DNA from 3 places in the Undibacterium sp. GrIS 1.8 genome. Region 1 is predicted to be linked to each of the others. Evidence: predicted binding sites of a transcription regulator. Region 1 holds the regulator's gene; each other region holds the start of a gene.
What was found. Region 1 encodes sigma-54, which starts transcription at its own class of promoters, with help from an activator protein. Its sites were predicted from a motif close to TGGCANGNAANCTGCTTT; they were not measured.
Positions count from the first base shown of each region.

Region 2: AAKU64_RS20945 (outer envelope protein) is a predicted target of sigma-54. The motif match lies at 2,340-2,357, and genes of this name have one in related genera.
Region 3: AAKU64_RS16145 (pilin) is a predicted target of sigma-54. The motif match lies at 3,167-3,184, and genes of this name have one in related genera.

Region 1 is NZ_JBEONQ010000006.1:79,120-84,195, reverse strand. It holds gene lptC (LPS export ABC transporter periplasmic protein LptC) at 1-210, shown strand, start outside; gene lptA (lipopolysaccharide transport periplasmic protein LptA) at 230-808, shown strand; gene lptB (LPS export ABC transporter ATP-binding protein) at 810-1,550, shown strand; gene AAKU64_RS04395 (RNA polymerase factor sigma-54) at 1,568-3,064, shown strand; gene hpf (ribosome hibernation-promoting factor, HPF/YfiA family) at 3,218-3,562, shown strand; gene ggt (gamma-glutamyltransferase) at 3,850-5,076, opposite strand, start outside.
Region 2 is NZ_JBEONQ010000074.1:7,018-12,093, reverse strand. It holds gene AAKU64_RS20950 (BMP family ABC transporter substrate-binding protein) at 45-1,124, opposite strand; gene AAKU64_RS20945 (outer envelope protein) at 1,312-2,151, opposite strand; gene AAKU64_RS20940 (ABC transporter ATP-binding protein) at 2,779-4,449, shown strand; gene AAKU64_RS20935 (ABC transporter permease) at 4,451-5,076, shown strand, end outside.
Region 3 is NZ_JBEONQ010000036.1:44,822-49,897, forward strand. It holds gene AAKU64_RS16135 (histidine-type phosphatase) at 1-297, shown strand, start outside; gene AAKU64_RS16140 (PglL family O-oligosaccharyltransferase) at 773-2,365, opposite strand; gene AAKU64_RS16145 (pilin) at 2,602-3,117, opposite strand; gene tfpZ (TfpX/TfpZ family type IV pilin accessory protein) at 3,247-4,017, opposite strand; gene AAKU64_RS16155 (pilin) at 4,105-4,638, opposite strand; gene AAKU64_RS16160 (FHA domain-containing protein) at 4,818-5,076, opposite strand, start outside.

The DNA.
Region 1 (5,076 bases):
TTAAATACCGATTATCTATTGTTGTTACCCGATCTGAATACGATGAAAACAGATCATCCCGTGACCTTGTATTCACAAAATTCAGAAACACATGCAGTTGGAATGACGGCGAATAATGAGACACAAGAGACTCAGTTACTAAGTCAGGTTCACATGCATTTTACTAAGCCAGGTGCGAAGTCAGGCACGAAGCAAAAAACATCTAATTAATCAAAATGGAGAGCAAGTAATGAGCTTCCACAATAAACAATTCAAGCATCTGATCGGCGGCTTTTTATGTGCTGTCAGTGCAGTAGTTTTACATTCGGCGGCATTTGCTGAAAAAGCGGATGCCGATAAGCCGACAGAAATTACCGCAGATCATTCTATTTCCGAAGGGAAGAAAAACGTATCTACCATCACGGGGAATGTCGTTTTGACCCGAGGTACCTTGTTAGTCAAAGCCGAGCGCGCTGTCGTGACAACCGCACAAGATGGAACGCAGAGTGCTGTTCTCTATGCTGTTGCGGGCGGCAAAGTATTTTTCCGTCAAAAGCGTGACGGCGGTCCAGACTTATGGGTAGAAGGTGTAGCAGACCGGGTCGAATATGACACCAGGACAGAATTAGTAAAATTTATTTCTAAGGCTGACGTGAAATATCTTGAAGGTAAAACCGTCACACAGGAACAGCAGGGCGACTTTTTATCCTACGACAGTCTTAGCGATGTATTCGTGGCGACTAATAATACGTCTGGAAAATCTGTTGACGGTGGCGGACGTGTGACGTTAATTTTGGCTCCAAAATCCGACAAAAAAGTCAAAGAATAAGATGAGTACATTATTAGTTAAGGGTTTGCAAAAGCGCTATGGCGCGCGGCAAGTCGTCCGTGACGTGTCGTTGGAAGTAAAGAGCGGTGAAGTGGTCGGTTTGCTAGGTCCGAACGGCGCTGGCAAGACTACATCGTTTTATATGATTGTTGGACTGGTACCCTCTGATGCCGGTGAGATCAATATTGATGGTGTTGATATCTCGCGCTTACCCATACACAAACGTGCAACCTTGGGCTTATCTTATTTGCCGCAAGAGGCCTCGGTATTTCGTAAGCTGTCTGTAGAAGACAATATCCGTGCAGTTCTTGAATTACAAAAAGATGAAAACGATCAATTTCTGAGTAAAAAGAAAATTGAAAAACGTTTAGACACCTTGCTGGCCGAATTGCAGATTGACGGCATTCGTGAAAATCAGGCTTTATCCTTGTCGGGTGGTGAACGTCGCAGGGTAGAGATCGCCAGAGCATTGGCAACCAATCCTCGTTTCGTGTTGTTGGATGAGCCTTTTGCAGGCGTCGATCCGATTGCCGTCATTGAGATCCAACGGATTGTGCGCTTCCTTAAAAACCGGGGTATCGGCGTTCTGATCACAGATCACAATGTACGCGAAACTCTTGGCATTTGTGACCATGCCTACATCATTAATCAGGGCGCTGTGTTGGCGACTGGTAAGCCAGACGATATCATTAAAGACGAATCGGTTCGCCGAGTTTATCTGGGAGAGCATTTCCGCATGTAGCGGGAAGCCATACGATGATGAAGCAAAGCCTGCAACTCCGCACGTCCCAGCATTTGGCCTTAACGCCCCAATTGCAGCAATCGATACGTTTGCTGCAATTGTCCACGCTGGAGCTACATCAAGAGTTAGAAAATCTACTTTCCGACAATCCCATGTTGGAGCGGGTAGATGATCCTATGGATAATGCAGTGCGCTTGCTGGCCGACGGCGCCATCAGTGCGACTACGAATAATTCTGAAACTGAATTCGCCGCGCCAGAAATGAATGGCGATGCAGCTACTGCAAGTGCCAGTACTGAAAATGCCGAGCTTAGCGAAGTCGCTGCCTCTGCCGATAGCACCAGCGCGAATGAAGAAGAGTGGAGCTTTGATGATGTTCCTCAAGGCAGCAAATCGTCAGAAGAAGATGACGGACGTCCGCAGTTAGAAGCAGCACAAACTAGCCTCAGAGATCACTTGTTGGAGCAGATGCGATTGAACATTCGCGAGCCCCGTGATCGTGCTCTGATTGAGCTGATGATTGATGCCTTGGATACCAATGGCTATTTGATGGAAACGCTTGAAGAAATTCATGCCAGCTTGCCATTGGAATTATGTGTTGAGCCGGAAGAATTATCCTTTGCGCTGAACATGTTGCAGAACTTTGACCCTAGCGGTGTCGGTGCCAGAAATGTATCCGAATGTCTGGCCTTGCAGATTAAACGTTTTCCTAAAATTCCTTTTGTGACGCGTCGGCTGGCGCAAAAAATTGTTGAGAGCCACATCACTTTATTCGCTCAAAGAGATTTTAATAAGTTGAAGAAAATCCTTAATTGTGATGACGAGGATTTACGCGAAGCGCAAGTGGTTATTCGTCAATGTAACCCCAAACCGGGTGCTGAATTTGCCGTGGCGGCTTCAGATTATGTCGTGCCGGATGTGATAGTCAGAAAGACAGTGAACGGCTGGCAAGTATTACTCAATCAAGATGTGATGCCAAAGCTACGTGTTAATAGTATGTACGCCAGCATCATGAAGCAAAATCGGGGTGACGGTACGCTAGGTTCCCAATTGCAAGAGGCGCGCTGGCTAATCAAAAATATGCGGCAACGCTTTGATACGATTTTGCGGGTTTCACAAGCGATAGTTGAAAGACAACGTAATTTTTTCACGCACGGTGCCGTTGCAATGCGACCACTTGTGTTGCGCGAAATTGCTGATACACTGGGTTTACACGAGAGCACTATTTCTCGTGTAACGACGCAAAAATACATGCTGACCCCGCATGGTATGTTTGAGTTGAAATATTTCTTCGGTAGCCATGTCGCGACGGAAGCAGGGGGGGAAGCATCATCCACCGCGATACGTGCACTCATCAAGCAGTTGATAGGAGCAGAAGACCAGAAAATCCCACTCTCTGACAGCAAGATTGCAGACATGCTGGGAGAACAAGGCATGGTAATTGCGCGACGCACAGTCGCCAAATATCGCGAGGCCTTGAAAATCCCGCCAGTAAGCCTGCGCAAATCTTTGTAACTTGTTCTTGAAATATCCTCGTGTGTTGCTATATATAATTTAGCTCAATAAATAATTTAAGTATTAGTCTGCCAATTCATCGTCTGATTAAATTTACATTAATTGAGTTAAGACAAAATGTTTGTAACAAGTAAGATTACCAAGGAGCGTAGTATGAATCTCACCATCAGTGGACATCACCTCGAAGTAACTCCTGCAATTCGTGAACATGTGCAAAATAAGCTTGAACGTATCAGGCGGCATTTCGATCAAGTAATTGATATCGCCGTCATCCTGACCGTGGACAAGCTCAAAGAAAAGGAAAAACGCCATAAAGCAGACATTAATCTGCACATCAGTGGCAAAGATATTCATGTTGAAAGCCTGGCACAAGATCTCTACGCCGCCATCGACACTCTCATCGACAAACTGGACCGACAAGTCATTAAACATAAAGACAAAATCCAAAATCATCAACATGACGCGATCAAACACATACCCGATCCGACGCCAGTGTAAGCAGATGACTTAGTCGCTTTTTCGATTAGAAAATAGCAAAAAAGGACGCAATCCGGCGTCCTTTTTTTGTTTACGTAACACTTGATTTTTTTGCGAAGATTATGCGCTGATATAAATATACTCCCATATTATTTTTATAAATATGGCTTATTGTCCAGTAATTACATGGACAACTAAAATATACCTGGGGAGAGTATTTATATTGGGTACTGGAGAAATAAGCGACACTCGTAGCTATTCATTTCTTTAAGCCGCACAGATTAGCTTGTACGCATTTAAATTTAACCTCAATACCCTAAAGTTTTTCCGTCGGGATTGCGCGGATCTGAATAACCATCAAATCCCTGATTGCTCATTTGTATCGTTTGTGTGCGCCCCATAGTCGGTGACAATCTCAGATGCTGACCTTTTTGCTCCAGTATGTTTAAGGTATCGATAGTGATCCCTTTTTCTACGCGCAATTGATCTGGCATCCATTGATGATGAATGCGAGGCGCAATGCTGGCTTCGGCAATATTCATATCATGGTCAATCACATTCATAATAATTTGCAAACTGGTGGTGATAATCCGGCTACCCCCCGGGCTGCCTGTGGTCAGAAATGGTCGTCCGTCTTTTAAAATAATTGTCGGTGACATTGAGCTGAGCGGGCGCTTGTATGCCGCAATCGCATTGGCATCGCCACCAAGTAATCCAAACGCGTTGGGAGCACCCGCTTTTACGGAGAAATCATCCATTTCATTATTTAAGGTAATGCCGGTGCCGCTAGCAACGATGCCGCTACCAAAATTCAGATTCAGCGTGTAGGTAGTTGCGACGACGTTACCATACTGATCTGCTGTAGCAAAATGGGTAGTTTGATCACTTTCGTAAGGCGCTAGTTTACCGGGCTTGATTTGATCGGACGGCGTTGCATGTTCTGGATTAATTTTCTTTGATAACTCATCAGCATAGGCGCGTGATGTCAGTGCTTTAATCGGTACTTTGACAAAATCGGGATCGCCCAAATATTCAGAACGATCGGCATAAGCGAGCTTCATGGTCTCCGCCATCAGGTGTAAGTTTTGTGCGCTATTACTGCCTTGTTCTTTAATCGGAAAGTGTTCAAGAATATGCAACATTTGTACGATGTGTACGCCGCCTGAGCTGGGTGGCGGCATGGCCACGATTTCATAGCCGCGATAACTACCTTTGACGGGTTCGCGCTCGACGACCTTATAATTTTTCATATCTTCTGCGCTGATGATGCCTTCATGCTGCGCCATTTCTGCAACAATTTTCTTTGCGATGGCGCCTTGATAAAAAGCACTCGCGCCTTCTTTTGCAATCAACTTGAGGGATGCAGCCAGATCTTTTTGGATTAATTTTTCACCTGCGACCAGAGGTTTGCCATTTTTAAAAAAGATCGCTTTGCTCGACTCCCACGCGCCCAAATGGTCGTATTCTGCGTCGAGGATGCTGGCTAGATGTGGACTTACCTCAAAGCCTTGTTCTGCCAGTTGTATCGCAGGTGC
Region 2 (5,076 bases), on a different contig from region 1:
GGCAAAGTCTTTAATAGAATTTGATGAACTTAAAGAACTTGATATTACTTAGGCAGCGATCCCTCTACGCCTTCGACCAGCCAATTGATACCTAGCAGTTCTCCCATCGGCAATTCAGCATTAGCAGCCACTTTGACTTTGCCGGTATTGTCTTTTAACGGACCGCCAAATGGCAGCAACTTTCCATCGACAATCGCCTGTTTTTTCTCGTTGAATAGCTTGGCAACGTCTGCTGGTACTGAGGCATTTAAGGGCGAAAGAACGACGAGATTTTCTTTGATGCCCCAAAAAGTTTGTTCAGGTTTCCAGGTGCCGGCCAACTCACGTTTGACTTCCTGGCTGTAATACACACCCCAATTTTCCGTGTTCGCAGACAGTTGGGCTTTAGGGCCATATTTCGCCATATCGGTGTCCCAGCCAAAAGCATGCACGCCTTTTTCTTCCGCTACTTGCACCACTGCTGGTGAGTCCGTATTTTGTGCCAGCATATCGGCGCCCTGTGCCACCAGAGTCTCGGCTGCCTGACGTTCTTTGCCCGGATCGTACCAGGTGTTGACCCAGACAACTTTGGTTTTTATTTTAGGATTGACGCTTTTTGCACCCAAGGTAAAGGCGTCGATATTGCGTACGACTTCTGGTACTGGGAAGGAGCCGACAAAGCCTAAAGTATTCGACTTGGTCATCTTGCCCGCGATAATGCCGAGCAGGTAGGCACCTTCGTAAAAGCGGGTTTGATAAGTGCCTAAGTTAGCTGTCGTTTTATAGCCTGTGGCATGGACAAAGTGGACTTTAGGAAATAATTTTGCGACTTTCACCGTCGGATCCATGTAGCCGAATGAGGTCGTGAAAATCAGCTTGTTGCCGTCGACAGCTAACTGGCGGATGATGCGTTCTGCATCAGCAGTTTCTGGCACGTTTTCAACAAACGTCGTTTTGATTTTTGCGCCAAATTCTTTTTCAATAGCCAGACGACCCTGGTCATGCTGGAATGTCCAGCCGCCGTCACCGACAGGTCCCAGATATACAAAAGCGACCTTGAGCGGTTCTGCAGCAAAGGCTGAAGCTCCTGTCATTAAGCTGCTTGCCATGGCGATGGCGGTTACTACGGTACGGATACGGTACATTGATAACTCCTTGTCTTGAATAAATCCCTGATAGCGACGGGGACGACTGGTAAGTACAGACAAACACAATAAGATAAAACGTGTAATAAATACGACTAAAAAAAAATCAAGCGTGAAGTCTCAAACTTCTTGCGGGATGAAGCTCGCGCAACTAGTTTGAAACTGTCGCTCTCTCAACTTTGTCCGTTTAAAAATGATATTCAACTCTTGCCATCGGTGTTTTTGCCAATGAGCCGGGGACTTGCGATGGATTGCCGAACTTGTTGCGCCAGTATTGATATTCAAAACCAGCTCGTAACGTATTTTTGCCGATTCCAAGCGCAGTGCCAACGTCATACATGATCATCGCATCAATATTCGTCTCTGGGGAGGTTGGGCCACCATATTCATTTTTTCCTTTGGAGGCGATGTAATTCATATAGCCTTCAAATGCGAATCCGCTTGTGCTGATAGGAATACCCCATGCGGCACTTAGCATAGGATGGAGATCATAGGTGTAGCGGCTAGTGACACCAATAGGAAAGTTGCTTTCTTGCAGTAACAACAGACTGACGTCTAAAAATCCAGGCACATCCACCATCAGTGTCGGGCCGACAACGAGCATGCGCTTTTTGGAGGCATATCCAGTGTCATTCTTCGTGTTCCAATCAAAGCCTGCGGTAATGCCAACACCGCGCACCGGACCGAAGGCTAGACTCTTACCAGTCACTTTGCCCAGATCTAAAGTGTTCCGGTAGACCACATAGGCTTCTTGCGCATTGCTGTCTTTGCTATCAGACTGCAACAGATCGATATTGAAATAATTCGAGCCATATTTGTACCCACTGACATGAGTCAGATTGAATATATTTTTTGAAATGTCTTCTGGGTTGTATGGCTCTGCAAATTTGGAGCCGTAACGATAGCCGATTGAGGTGTCGCTCCAGTCGGCCGCATTGGCCTGACTGACTGCGGCGCTTGCTAGCAGCAATGTGATTGCAGAAGCGAGTGTCTTGCTGATTGAGGATTTTAAGGGTGTTGCCAACATAATGCTCTCCATAAGGATTTACGATTAAATTTGAATCTGTTTCCGCCTAATTGTTTTTTGAAACTGGGATGGAACTGGACTGCAGGTAAGAATCGAAAAATCTTTCACTATTCGGTGTTTTATGGACAGTTATAGTTTTAGTTGTCAACAATAATGGATTTGTATGTTGACGATTTTCAATCTCTTTGTCAGCAAAAAATGTGCCACTCTCCTTTTGATTTTTCTCACCAATGAGGAACAGATTTACATCGTTTCATTGAATCGAGCGCATTAAATTAGGCCTTAAACGACGATAAATGTGCATTATTAGTGCGTTTTTAATGAAAAATCGGAAGATTAGCAACAGATTGTCTGATCAATACTATTGTTATGCGCGACTTAACTCATATGATTGATAGGCATGTTATTTTCATCATTGATGGGATGATGAAAGGAAAATATACCAGCTTTAACCACATTCTAAGTAGAAATTGTTATCAATAAAGTGAAATATTGTCGACAATTTGTATCATCTGATTGTATGCTCAGCATGTCGATACAAAGAACTTCTCAATATGGAATGACTGAGCTTGGCATGACAATTGCGACAGTTGATTTTGCTATTTACTTCCTCTTTAACGGGACGCTATGGATCACTTGCCAGCTTCACCTGAGTTACCTGCGACGGCTCTGCCAATTCAGCCAGATCAGACGATATCGTCATCGACACAGTCGCCTCGTCTGGTGTTAACTGGAATCACCAAACGCTATCCTACCGTCGTTGCCAACGACGATATAGCGCTGACGGTGCAGCCTGGTGAGATTCACGCCTTACTTGGCGAAAACGGCGCCGGTAAAAGTACCCTAATGAAAATCGTCTATGGCGTAACCCAACCCGACGATGGCACGATTTTGTGGGAGGGGCGTTATGTGGATATTTCCAACCCCGCGCAAGCGCGACGTATGGGGATTGGTATGGTGTTCCAGCACTTTTCTTTATTTGAGACACTCACGGTTGCTGAGAATATCGCGCTTGCTATGGATGTGCCAACGGCGCCAGCATCATTAGCTGCCCGGATTACCGAAGTCTCTGACAGATACGGATTACCGATAGACCCTCACCGGCTAGTGCATAGCATGTCGGTAGGCGAACGCCAGAGGGTAGAAATCATTCGTTGTTTGTTATTGGAACCCAAGTTATTAATCATGGATGAGCCAACATCCGTGCTGACTCCTCAAGCGGTATTGATTTTATTTGACACCTTGCGACAGCTGGCCAAAGAAGGTTGCAGTATTTTGTATATCAGCCACAAGTTGGATGAAATCCGCGCTCTGTGTGATACCGCAACGGTGTTACGCGGCGGTCGTGTTACGGGTACCGCCGTACCTAAACAAGAAACCAACGATAGTCTGGCACGCATGATGATCGGTGGCGAGCTGGCCGAATGTCATTTAAGTCCGCAAGAAACAGGGGAGGTGCGCTTAGCGCTGAATCGGCTTTCATTGACCACGATTGATCCTTTTGGTACGGCACTGGAAGCGATCAGCTTGTCTGTAAAAAGCGGAGAAATACTTGGCATAGCAGGTATCTCTGGTAATGGCCAAAAAGAATTACTAGCCGCCTTGTCGGGAGAAGTTCTCAGCCCGCAAAGCAAGATGATCAACATGATTGGACAAGATGCCGGACAATTGAATTCGGCACAAAGGCGACGTCTGGGCCTGACCTTTGTGCCTGAGGAGCGCTTGGGACATGGCGCGGTACCTGCCATGAGTCTGTTGCAAAATGCCTTATTAACTGGCGCCCGGCATGGCATGGTGAAGAACGGATTTTTACGTCATTCCGCTATTCGTCAGTTCACGCAAGAAGTGATTGCTCGTTTCAAAGTCAAATGTGGTGGCGACAGCGCGGTTGCTTCTAGTCTATCCGGCGGCAACCTGCAAAAATTTATTGTCGGACGCGAGACGATGCTCAATCCCAAATTGATGATAATCGCGCAGCCGACCTGGGGCGTGGATGTAGGCGCAGCACAAATGATACGGCAGGCATTGATGGATCTACGCCAGCAGGGCGTGGCGTTGCTAGTGATCTCGGAAGAGCTGGAGGAATTGTTTACGATCAGCGATCGTATTTGTGTCTTGGCCGAAGGGCGCTTATCACCGGCATTGCCTTTAGCCGACACTAGTATTGAACAAATCGGCAACTGGATGAGTGGCAAATTTGATGCGACTATCAATAGCGCAGGCGAACCGCCTGAGCCGTCAAATCAGGCATCCGTAGTGGACCTAGCAAACACTCAACAGGAGAGTTATTTTGCCTAATATGTTTAAGTTGGAGCGTCGTCCTGTACCATCTTCCATGATGAAGATCGCATCACCGCTGATCGCCGCCTTTGCGATGTTATTGACAGGCATCGTGATTTTTACCGCATTGGGAAAGCCACCGCAACAAGCGTTTTATGTCTTCTTCATTAAGCCGGTCGAGAACATATATGGCGTTGGTGAATTATTGCTGAAGGCATCACCTTTATTGTTGTGTGCACTTGGTCTGGCAATAGGATTCCGCGCGAATGTCTGGAATATCGGGGCAGAAGGTCAGTTGACGATGGGCGCGATTGCCAGTGGCGGTGTCGCGCTCTGGTTAGGAGACACCAGCGTCGCATGGGGTTTGCCATTGATGCTAATGGCGGGCGCACTCGGTGGTATGGCGTGGGCTGCGATACCGGCATTTTTACGGAACCGCTTTAATACCAGCGAAATTCTGGTGACGCTGATGTTGGTCTACATTGCTCAGTTATTTTTGTCGTTTCTGGTTCATGGTCCATGGCGTGATCCTCAGGGTTTTAATTTTCCACAATCGAAAACCTTTGCTGACGCTTACTTAATTCCTTTATTGGTCGAAGGTACCCGTACCAATTGGAGTTTTGTGTTGGGACTATTACTGGCGAT
Region 3 (5,076 bases), on a different contig from region 1:
ATTATCCCGCTGGCATCCTTACTCGGTGTGCCAGGCATGGCGACACCACAGCCAAAAAATCTTGCTTACGATTATTCCAATAATTTATGGCGTGGTGAACAGGTCGCGCCGATGGCCGCGAATATTCAATGGGATCTGTACAAAAATGATGTTGGAAGAGTATTAGTCCGGATGCTGTACAACGAGAAGGAGACTGGTTTCAAACCATCTTGCGACAAAGCCCGGGTCGCCAAAGGCAGCTATTTTTATGATTACCAGCGACTAGCAGACTGCTATCAGCAATCAATAGCGAAGTGAAAAATTCTTAGTCACGTATAGGGACAGATGGGATTTGGGGCGGAGATTTGGGGCGGGGTTTTGGGACGTTTTTTTGAAACTCTTATTCGATAACAAGCTGTTGATTTCTTGGGTCATTCCGGCATGGTCTTAGCCGGAATCCAGCGTCGTCATTTTGACGCCGCATTGACAACCCGCTGACACCGCACCCACTACCTTTATGTTTAATATGTAAAGCGATCAACGTCACTAGATTCTGGCTTAAAACCTGCCGGAATGACACCGTCTGATTTGAGAATGCATGAGATGCGTATGAGCCTCGCCTCAACACTCACTGAAGCAAAAAACTAGCCTCATATTTAACATACTCCCCACCACTTTCTGTAAAACCGCCCTATTGTCCAGACAATTTCTGGACAATATTAAATACTACCCATGAGTATTTAATATTACGCTTACTGAAAACAAAACTTCAAGTCAGTAAATTAGCATCTAACTATTGCGCATCCCGAGCCGGCATCGTCTTAAAAACCACCTCATAACGAGCATCTAAAGCTGCTTGGGCTTTCCAATAATCGTAGTATTCAGGATAAGAAATGGGATGTAGTCGCTGCAAGGTTTGCATCGTACGTGCCGCCTGCTCTGGCTTACCGTTTAAGGTATAAATTTCTGCCATTTTGCTCAATACATGCACGTATCCAAAACGATGGCTCATGCGCTCCGCGAATGCAATGTCGGTATCCGACATACCCTCGCGCGCGACCATTTTAGTCAATTTGAAATAATCAAAAAACTGCGGGAATAAAGTAAACGCGGGCCGCTCACTAGGACTGATATCCACTACATACCCAGATTGCTGCCAACGCAAAACCCGAAAACCTGTAGTAACCCGCTGATAATCCCAGGTAATCAATGCCATGAATAAAAAAGCACCGCCAAGGATGACCGCAATCACACTTTTAGCAGGGCGCCCGAGCAATACGCCCTCAGAGGGCCAGCGCAGCTGATGCACCATACCCATCAATATGCCAATCGGTATCAGCACAAAGGCATACCAAAGCGGAAATTCCACCATGCTATGCACAAACACGGCGACAAAAAATAAACCCGCAAAACGGATCGGTACCGTCACCGCTTTGATAAAAAAGCATTGAATAGCCCACCAGGCCAAGCCTGAACATATCAATATCGTTGCAGGGAAACCTAATTCGGCGGCCAAATTTAAAATCAAATTATGTGAGTGCTCTGCATAAGTAGTCGATCCAAAATCTGCCGCAATCCTGACTTGCTCAGGACCAAAACCAAACCAGCCAACACCCAGCCAGGGATGCTGAGTCGCCATATGCCAAGCCTGCTGCATCAACACCATGCGCTCAGAACGGCCACCAATATGCTCCGCAACCGAGCCGCTAGCAAATCCCAGGAAATGTCCCAATAGAGGCAAACTCAACACAAAGGCAACATAGCCCAAAACCATCACCGCTAAAAACCACTTACTCACAGGCTGTTCATCGTGAGTTTTAAAAGCGCAAATCAAAGCAAATGCAGGGACGATCATCCAAGCGATCCTCGACTGCGTAAGAGCAAGACCACCCAACAATACAACCACCAACAAACCAGACGCCCATCGATTCAGAAGACGTTGCTGATATAGATACCACACAGATGCCAGCGAAAAGCAGAGTAATAGTGCTAGCTGATTTGGCTGCGCAACATTCGCATAAGGACGCATGAATGGCTGGGCGTTGCGACCGATGTACATAACCAGAGGGCTGGCATCAATCGCATCAATCTGAATCAATTGCATGACAACGGATAACAAACCGGCGAGCAAATGTGCGACTGCCAAAGACAAACAAACAGATTCTGTTCGTCCTCTTGTATGTGCCAAAGTGGCACCAGCCACGAGAGAAACTGCGAACAACAAAAAATAAATCAGCGGTAATAACAAATCAGGGACCAATTGCCCGTCATTCAATGTTGCTTGCAATAAGATCAGCGTAAAAGGTATTGCTAACAACACTAAGATACGTGGGAACACTGGCTTGAGCTGATCGATAATAATCACCATACCGAAGAGAATCAGCAAGCCCAATACACTTAAAAAATCATGATAAAAGGTTCTGTAAGGATGAATATGGAGAGGATGAATAAATGAGGCAAAAATACAAAAACCAAAAAGCAGAAGAGAAAGAGGAGTTTTTTTTAGATACATTTACCGTAGTGTTATGTGGATTATTTAGCTTGTTGTAAGAATAAAGTAAATGGACATAGCGTTGACTAATCTTGCATCTATTGGAGCACCCCTCTCGACACTAAATTAACCTACCTACACTCTGCAGGTGCATATTTAGCTGGCAAAGTGCCTGCAATCGCTGTCAATCCACGATTCCCAGCGGTGACGATAGTCGCTGAGCCACAAGCCCAGTCTATTGCACCAACAGCGCCTTGCACGAGTAAGGCATTTTTTACATTAGGGGTAAGTACAATTGTTTTGCCAAATGCATCAGCCGGCAAGCCAGATGATGAGGACGTCGCACTTGTTAGCTCAATTGACCCATTAACATTATTAATTTTAATATTACTAACATATTTCGAAGTGTGTTCTGCGACATTATCCGTATTGTATCGATTAGCAACGGCGACTACTCCAGCGAGATTATCTGCTTGAAAAGACTCATTAACCAAGGCCTTGGGCGATGTTGCTGCCATGACAAGCTCGGTAATCTTAGAACGCACCGTGTAATCTTGGTAAGCTGGCAAAGCAATGGCGGCTAAAATTCCAATAATAGCAATAACGATCATCAACTCAATTAAGGTAAAGCCTTTTGAGATTTTTATAGAATATCGTATTGAGTTCATTTTAATTTCCCTTTAGTTTTTACATTACTCAGCAATATTTATGCCAAATAAAAATATAATCTAATCGTCATTTATAAGGATTAATGTAGGAAAACTAGCTTCTCAATACTAGGGAAAGGGCTTCAATTTATTGATCTCCAAAATCTCCGCAGTCGATTTATTTAAAATAACGCTGAGATCGTGAACACGACCTTTCAATGGAAGATAACCAACATCGATCTTAATACTTTTATATTTTTCGATCAAAGCGTTGAACTCAGCCTCACTACCTTTGTTGTAGTTTTTTAATTTATCTAAAGGCTTGATCAATTTGATGATATCGGATTTTTGTTGCTCATACGGTGCGTAATACTCTGGCAAATATTGTACGTCTTCACCGGATCCAGTCATGGCACCAAAAATAATATCCTGTCGTAATTTAGCATCAACTGGTAAAGGTACAGATATAATCTTTGGCCCGAACATAGGGAGATGTTGATAGTCAGGATTGCTGGCCTTACGTAGATTTTCTGGCTTTACTTCGTTGGCATAGGTCAAATCAAAACGGTTAATGTTAAAAGCAATATAAACAGGTCTGGCGATGTAGGTTGTATGAATACCATACAACAACGCTGAAATTTGTATTAAAGCGACAATACATAAATCCCGTTTTAACTCTGTTTTTTTGAGATCAAATACCACCAAGGTAATGATGGGACCCAGCACGACATCAACTGACAACAACAAGACGAAAATCTGAGTCACACCGGTTGCGTAGGACAATAAACCGGGATACCAAACAAAGAACACTAAGGTTGCACTGAGCAAACCAAAGCACAATGAAATGAGCAAATGTGCGACAAAGGCTTGAAGTCGGTTATTTACTTTCACACGAGACATTTTTTCCTCAAAAAAATAATAAAAAAGCCCACAACAGCGGGCTTTTTTGTGTGGAACGAGCAGTAAGCTCATCCTAATATAGCGATATTAACGGCACTCAGCAGGTACATACTTTGCTGGCATAGTACCCAAACCCACACTACCTAAACCACGAGTTCCGGCAGTTGTACCAGTTACTGAACCACACGCCCAATCAATCGCCCCAGATAAAGCAGCAAGTGCCGCTTTTTGAACATTAGGCGAGAAAACAATTGTCTTACCTTGAGCGTCGGCTGGCAATCCGGCTGAAGCACCAGCTGAAGTAACAGTGATTTGCGCCGTAGTTGCATCGACTACTACACTAGCAACAAACTTTGTCTTGGTTTCAGCAACCGCTTTATTATCAAATGTAGTTGCTGCGGCTTGTGCACCAACAAGACCATCAGTCTGAAATGCTTCGCTGATCAACGCTTTTGGCGAAGTTGCTGCAATCACCAATTCAGTTACTTTACCGCGAACAGTATAGTCTTGGTACGCAGGCAATGCGATCGCTGCCAAAATACCAATAATCGCGATAACAATCATCAATTCGATAAGTGTAAAACCGTTTTGTACTGTCTTCATCATTTGCTTGGATTTCATTTTTTTCTCCTAAATACATCAATAAAGTGTTTGATACTACACCGATAATTTAGCAATAGCTGTGCCAGCAATCAAATTCGAGGCCAGGGCTTTTCAATAAGTCTTTTAAAACATCAAACTGACAATTCTCGACATGAAATAAACAAAATTTGTCACTTTTACTGACCTCAACTAACAAACTACTCAACAAAAAATGTCATTCTGGTTCCCGAGAGATTAATCTCATCGCCGCTTTGCAAAGGTACAGGCTTACCTTCGATATCCTGGTTATTTATTTTTGCCTTTGAACTGCCCTCAACTGCCGAAACGTAAAAAGATTGATCTTGCATAGCAATAGCGATTACTTGCACACCAGGACTGCCGATCGTTGTCACTGGCTTGGTTAAAATCATTTCTTTACCTTGATTTGCACCATTTAGTATTTTTATTTTAACAATC